DNA from 2 places in the Marinobacter sp. tcs-11 genome. Region 2 is predicted to be linked to the other one. Evidence: riboswitches for the same ligand, from Rfam matches in the RefSeq annotation. Region 2 holds a riboswitch; the other holds the start of a gene.
What was found. Region 2 has a riboswitch for cobalamin ahead of ARC85_RS01950 (ribonucleoside-diphosphate reductase subunit alpha). Riboswitches for the same ligand answer to the same signal wherever they lie in the genome.
Positions count from the first base shown of each region.

Region 1: it holds a riboswitch for cobalamin, as region 2 does, so the genes downstream of both, ARC85_RS00700 (TonB-dependent receptor plug domain-containing protein) here and ARC85_RS01950 (ribonucleoside-diphosphate reductase subunit alpha) in region 2, are expected to answer to the same signal.

Region 1 covers NZ_LLYU01000001.1:159,335-162,835, reverse strand. The annotation lists gene ARC85_RS00700 (TonB-dependent receptor plug domain-containing protein) at 1-1,893, opposite strand, end outside; cobalamin riboswitch at 2,025-2,253, opposite strand; gene ARC85_RS00695 (cobalamin-binding protein) at 2,335-3,216, shown strand; gene ARC85_RS00690 (FecCD family ABC transporter permease) at 3,247-3,501, shown strand, end outside.
Region 2 covers NZ_LLYU01000001.1:441,067-444,567, forward strand. The annotation lists gene fmdA (formamidase) at 1-484, shown strand, start outside; gene ARC85_RS01940 (zinc ribbon domain-containing protein) at 488-841, shown strand; gene ARC85_RS01945 (DUF3047 domain-containing protein) at 892-1,620, opposite strand; cobalamin riboswitch at 1,726-1,922, shown strand; gene ARC85_RS01950 (ribonucleoside-diphosphate reductase subunit alpha) at 2,053-3,501, shown strand, end outside.

The DNA.
Region 1 (3,501 bases), 280 kb from region 2:
GGTGATGTTGCGAACTTCCAGTCGTGCCTCAGTCATGCTCTTGTCCGGCCAGATCCGTTGCCATTGCACCGTTGCGTTAAGCGTCTCTCTGGCATCAGCTTCCAGGATATTGGCGGAGTCATAATAGAGTTCATCGTCCACCTGATAGGACAGGTCGATCTGGAAGGGCCTGAAACGCCAGCGGGTACCGGCAAGAAACGATTCGTGATAAATACCCGGCAACCGCTTTTCGAAACGCGTGCGCACTGACTTGTCGGTATTTTCCGACTCCTGCACCGTGGCATTGCCGTAGAGGGACCAGGCGGGGGTGATGGAGAAAACCGCATCCAGCTCCACGCCATAAACCTCGGCTTCCAGGTTGCGATAACGGCCGACGCCGCGCGCATCGTAGGTTGCGATCACCGCAGGGTCGAGCACCCGGAAATACCCCGTGGCTTCGGCATGCCCCCAGCCCTGGTCTGTGCGCAGTGTCAGGTCGTAGTTCATCGATTCTTCCGGCTGCAGGTCCGGGTTGCCGATAAACAGCCCCTGCTGACCGTATAGCTCTTGAAGGGTAGGAACGCGCACGTTGTTTGCAATGTTGCCAGAGAGTGTCCAGTTGTTATCAACCAGATGGGTCAGGCCGAGCTGCCAACTGGTGTAATTGTCTCGGGAACGGGTAGCCTGGGTGGTTCCGTCTCCAAGTGATTCGTCTGATTCATCCCGAACGTGTACCTGACGAATGGCGGCCTGGGTTTTCCAGCGGTTATCGCGACTCTGCCAGGCGTGTGAGAGTGACCCGGTAGCCTGGAAGCGTTCCCGCTCATCCCGAGGATCTGGGTCTTGTCTGTCGTCTTGCTGGTAGTCATAGCGGGTGGTATCAACGCTCAGCGTGATGGTGTGGTTGCCGAGTAAAGCGGATAGGGTATTCACCAGCCCAAGCTGTTGTGTGTCGGTTTTTACATCGGAGACTCCGAGACCTACCCGACCGCTGGTATTGTCGTAGTGTTCGGTGATATCGCCGACAATCAGGCGATGGCTGGAGTGCAGCTTGCCCTGTAACCATCCACGTTCCTGACCCTGAAGTTGTAGGCGAAAAGTTTCGTTCGCCAGAGACGCATCGTTGTCCCGCCAGTTCTGGATGGTTGGCACACCCTGCTCATAATGGGTGTATTGGAACAGAGCGTCGACCTGGGCTGTCCGGCTGATCTCCCAGCCAAGTTTCGTGCTGACAGCATCCTGTTGATAATCCGCATTGCGCCGCTTGGTGTTATCACCATCATTCGGATTGAACCAGTCACTGAGGTTGGGGTATTCAAAGTCGTTATTGCTGGTTTGTCGATCAAGCGACACCCAATAGTAAAAATCGTCGTGGCTGCCGCTGTTGAAGAGGCCGGTTCGGTAAGTATCAAAGGAACCAGCGCCGACATTGATGCTGGTGGCATCCTCGATGTCTTTGCCAAGGCTTTCCAGAACCACCACACCACCGATGCCCGCCTGAGGCAGCTGTGCTGGGGCTCCACTGGGGTACACCTGAATACGGCTGACATCAGTTAACGACAGTTTGCCGAGGTCAACACCGCCGGTGACCGGATCGTTCAGTAGCATACCGTCCAGAACAACCTGTACCTGCCGCGAGGTCGATCCTCGAATGGACACTGACGAGGCGCTTCCCAGTCCGCCGCTTTGTCGGATCTGGACGCCGGCCTGATCGCTAATAACGTCAGCGACTGAAGCGGTCCGGTTTTCGATGCTGGACCGATCCAGAACGCGCACGGGGCCTGTGGCCTGGCTTGGATCTATATCGCTGGCGGCGTTGATGGGAGAGCTTTCCACGACTATGAAGGGAAGAGTCTCTTCCGCAACGGCACTTGTGGCCATCAACGTAAAACCGAGGATAACGACTTTCTTCATCGTAGAACTGGGTACCGGCTGCGTTTCTCAGAGTCTGCAACCAGCATTGGTGATGTTTCTGGTTGCCTGAACAGCTACCAAAAGAGAAGAGGCGCATGCGCCTGCTCCGTGCTCTGACCCTCCGTCAAAACACTGATAGCCGGTAGCAGGCCGGTCTCCGGGCTTGCGGTTGGCGTTATCGCCAGAGTAGGATGCCTTCCCACAGCGTTTTGCTGCAGTGGCTGGCTCAGGGCCATTCCTCTCGTACCGCATACCGTTGCGGGGGCAGCGTCGGAATTTCACCGAACTTCCCAGTTTCACCCATCGCTCAGTCGAACAGTTGTCGCGCTTGAGGTGGGCACCTGCTACGGATAAAAAATTTGAGTGAGAGTTTACGGTGTGGCCAAGAGGTCGTCAATAAATGACAAATAGTTCAGAGTTAGCCAACGCTCAGGAGGTCTCATGATAGTCATTCGGGTTTTCGTGCTTTTCCTGATGCTCTCCAGCCATGTGGTGGCTGATGTCTGTGCCACGGACGATAACGGAGTGGAGCTTTGTTTGCCCGGGCCTGCCCAGCGCATCGTGACACTATCCCCCGGGGCGACGGAGCTGGCGTTTGCCGCCGGTGCTGGTGAGCAGGTTATCGCTGTTGTTGATTACAGCGATTATCCCCCGGAGGCTGAAATGTTGCCCAATGTCGGGAGCCATACCCGGATTGACCTGGAGGCATTGGTCGCTCTTAAGCCGGATCTGGTGGTTACCTGGGTGTCTGGTAATCCGGTTGAGCAGGTCGCTATGCTCAATCAGCTTGGCATGGCCACTTTTGCGATTGAGCCACGAACGTTTGAAGGTGTGTCCTCGGTGCTGGAGAGGCTGGCGTTGCTCGCGGGTACAGAGTCTGAGGGTTATGCTGAGGCGGCCCGGTTTCGACAGGGAATTGCCGCATTGGCCAAGCAATATCGGGGGCGTGAACCCGTTCGTGTGTTTTATCAAGTGTGGGATCAGCCTTTGATGACGATCAATGATGAGCATCTGATCGGAAAGGTGATTTCTTTGTGCGGTGGCCAGAATATTTTTGGCGAGATGGCTCGCCTGGTGCCGCGTATCGGGCCGGAAGATGTTCTGGCCGGTGACCCCGAAGCCATCCTGTCGGGCGGCACCGATGAAGACGGCAACAGTTATACAAGCCTTGAGCGCTGGAGGGAGTTTGGCGCGATGGCGGCGGTAGCGGCGGATAATTTGTTTATCATTCCGGCCTCGCCCATTTCACGCCCCACGCCGCGTTTGCTGGATGGAGCGCGCACGGTTTGCGAGAAACTGGATATGGCGCGTGCTCGGTTGTAATAACACAAGGATCCGCTTGAGGGACCGGGAATGATGCGAGCGCTGACAATACTGACGGTTATTGCGGCACTGGCTTGTGCGCTTTCCCTCGCCGTCGGCAGTGTAACTATCCCGCCCGGTGATCTGTGGCAGGTTGTTCTCGGGCAGGGTGATACGCTGGATCGAACCCTTCTGATTGATCTTCGTTTACCCAGGACGCTCTCGGCGTTTGCTGCTGGTGGTTTGCTGGCGATCGCCGGGGCATTGATGCAGGTATTGTTGCGAAATCCGCTGGCCGATCCCTAT
Region 2 (3,501 bases):
CCTGCACTTCAGCCAGGGCGACGGCGAGATTACCTTCTGCGGCGCCATCGAAATGGCCGGCTGGATTCACCTGCGGGTGAACCTGATCAAGGACGGTATGGCCAAATACGGCATCAAGAACCCGGTCTTCAAACCCAGCAGCATCAAGCCGCGCTACGAGGACTATGTGATCTTCGAGGGCATCTCGGTGGATGAAGAGGGCCAGCAGCACTACCTGGACGTGCACGTGGCCTACCGCCAGGCCTGCCTCAACGCCATCAACTACCTGACCAAGTTCGGTTACACCCCGGCTCAGGGCTACGCGTTGCTTGGCTGTGCGCCGGTGGAAGGCCACATCAGTGGCGTGGTGGATGTGCCCAACGCCTGCGCCACCTTGTGGTTGCCGACCGAGATTTTTGACTTCGACATCAACCCCACGGCGGAAGGACCGACCAGGAAGGTCACGCCGGGCACCGACGTACCCCTTTCACCGGACAAGGAGTAAGCCATGCCACTGTACGACTACAAATGCCGGGAACACGGGCTGTTCCAGGAACTGGGCGCCATGGCCGAAGCCGGTAACCCGGCCCATTGCCCCACCTGCAAGGCGCTGTCACCCCGGGTGATTGTGCTGCCGCCGGAGCTCCTGGCCATGGACCCGGCCCGCCGCAACGCGGAGGCGCGGAATGAGAAGGCGAGCCACGAGCCCATCATCTCCACCGCCGACCAGCGGGCCCGGGACGCCGAGCACCGCAAGAGTTGTGGCTGCAAGAAAAAGTCGGACGGTAAACACATGCTGTTCTACACCGCCGACGGCAAGAAGATGTTCCCGTCCATGCGGCCCTGGATGATCAGCCACTGACCATTGCTTTCACGTGTTTGGCCCCCTTGAGGGGCCTTTTTTATGGCTGCTCACTGGTTGTGCTCGAGGGTGAGGTCGCCATACCAGGCCGTGGCCTGCTCGCCGGTGTTGTCGGCGTCGGTCATGATGGCCACGCCCACAATGGCGGGCGGTTCTTCGCCGAAGGCCTGCCGGTAATCTGCCACCAGATCCCGGGTAACGGTCACCCATTCGCCCACCTGCGACGGCCCGGAGTTGACGGCAATCATCATGGTTTTGTCGGTGTAGGCGTTGGCGACCATGCTCTGTTCTGGTAGCTGATTGGCCCAGATGTAGTTCAGGGCGTTGCCGGGCAGGGTCTCGCCGAACAGCACTTCCACGGTCTTGCGCCTGGCCCGTTCAAAAAAACCGGCTTTGTCCGGTTGAAACTCAAAGGCGACGTAGATGCGGGCAGGGTAGTCATCACCGGATTTTTCGCGGGCGTTGCCGGCTTCGTAGATGTTCGACACCTTCCAGCGCCATGACAACGTGAGCGAGTCGCCGGGCACCAGCTCAACACGGGCAATCAGCCCGGAGGCGCTGTCGTCTGCGTCGGCACGGACCACCTGCTGGCCGTCGTCCGTGTCCAGGGTGTAGCGGGTATGTGTCTCGATGTTCGGAAAGGTCAGGGGCTCCCAGCCGTCCTCCAGTGAGGTCATGGTGGAGAACCGGGTTAGCCGGTCTGTTTCTGCCCACACCGGGCTGGCGGCGAGACCGAGCGTCAGGGTACTGGCCAAAAGCAGCGAAATTCTCACATTCATTCCTCAAATCCGGTGGTCTGGAGATGGACAGGCGCTGTTGCAAAAAGTGCCTTGTCTTGGCGTATTCGGCCCTATATAGTGACCGGGTCCTTGGTTAACTACCATATATTGTGATCAAGCTCTGATCATCTTGATCACAGGGTAGTCGGGAATCCGGTGAGAATCCGGAACTGACGCGCAGCGGTATTGGGGAACGAGCGTGGCAAGATGACACTGGCGCAAGCCGGGAAGTCGCCACGTTAGGCAGAGCTGAAAGGTTCACGCCCCTGAGTCCGAAGACCTACCAGGGATCAGAAGCCCCCATGGGTTTCTGGACTGCACCTTCGCGATTCAAGGGTGAGCAGATTGGTCAGGCCTGCCCGTATTCGGGGCAAGGTGTGCCACTGCGTTCGCGAGGGTGAAACGGAACCAACGCGAATTCAGGAGAGCACCATGACAGCCACTGCCATTGCCGAACCCCCGGCCCCCGCGACCGATACCCAATCCCTGCAAGTTATCAAACGAAACGGCACCCTGGTGAGTTTCAACCCGGCCAAGATCAGTGTGGCGGTGACCAAAGCCTTCCTGGCGGTGGAAGGGGACCAGGCAGCCGGTTCCGCCCGCATCAACGACGCCGTGCACCGGGTTACCGAACAGGTAGTGCAGGCCATCAGCCGCCGCCTCAAAGCTGGTGGCAAGGTGCACATCGAAGACATCCAGGACCAGGTGGAACTGGCCCTGATGCGGGCCGAAGAGCAGAAAGTGGCCCGGGCCTACGTTCTGTACCGTGAAGAACACGCCCGCCAGCGCGCCGTGGACGAGCCGGTGGAAGCGCATCCGCACCTGACCGTGAAAAAAGCCGATGGCAGCATCGCCCCGCTGGACCTGGGCCTGATGAAGCAGCAGGTGGAACAGGCGGCTACCGGCCTGGACGGCATCAACGGCGATTCGCTGGTGGAAGATGCCCTGCGCAACCTCTACGACGGCATCGAAGAGACCGAAGTCCTGTCTGCCCTGATCATGACCGCCCGGGGCCGCATTGAACGGGAACCCGACTACAGCGCCGTAACCGCCCGCCTGCTGCTGGAACAGCTCCGGCTGGAAACAGCGGAAGCCCTGGACCTGCCCCGCAGTCTTCCGCTGGCGGAGATTTATCCACAGGCCCTGAGCGCCTTTGTTCACGCCGGTATCCGCTACGAACTGCTGGACGAAGCCCTGGCGGCCTTTGATCTGGAACGCCTTGGCAACGCCCTGAAACCGGAACGCGATCTCCAGTTCGGCTTCCTGGGCCTGCAAACCCTGTACGACCGTTACTTCCTGCACTGGAACAAAGCCCGCCTGGAACTGCCCCAGGTGTTCTTCATGCGGGTGGCCATGGGCCTGGCACTGCGTGAGGACGACCCCAACGCCCGCGCCATCGAATTCTATGAGCTGCTGTCCAGTTTCGATTACATGGCCAGCACGCCCACCCTGTTCAACAGCGGCACCCGGCATTCCCAGCTGTCGTCCTGCTACCTGACCACGGTGGGCGACGACCTGGAGGGCATTTACGGGGCCATTCGCGATAACGCCCTGCTGTCCAAATGGGCCGGTGGTCTGGGCAACGACTGGACCCCGGTGCGGGCCCTGGGCTCCCACATCAAGGGCACCAACGGCCAGAGCCAGGGCGTGGTGCCGTTCCTGAAAGTGGTCAACGACACCGCCGTGGCGGTGAACCAGGGCGGCAAGCGCAAGGGCGCGGTCTGTGCTTATCTGGAAAGCTGGCACCTGGACATCGAAGAGTTCCTGGAACTGCGCAAGAACACCGGCGATGAGCGCCGCCGTACCCACGACATGAACACCGCCAACTGGGTGCCGGATCTGCTGATCGAACGCATGCGCGAAGACCGCGACTGGACCCTG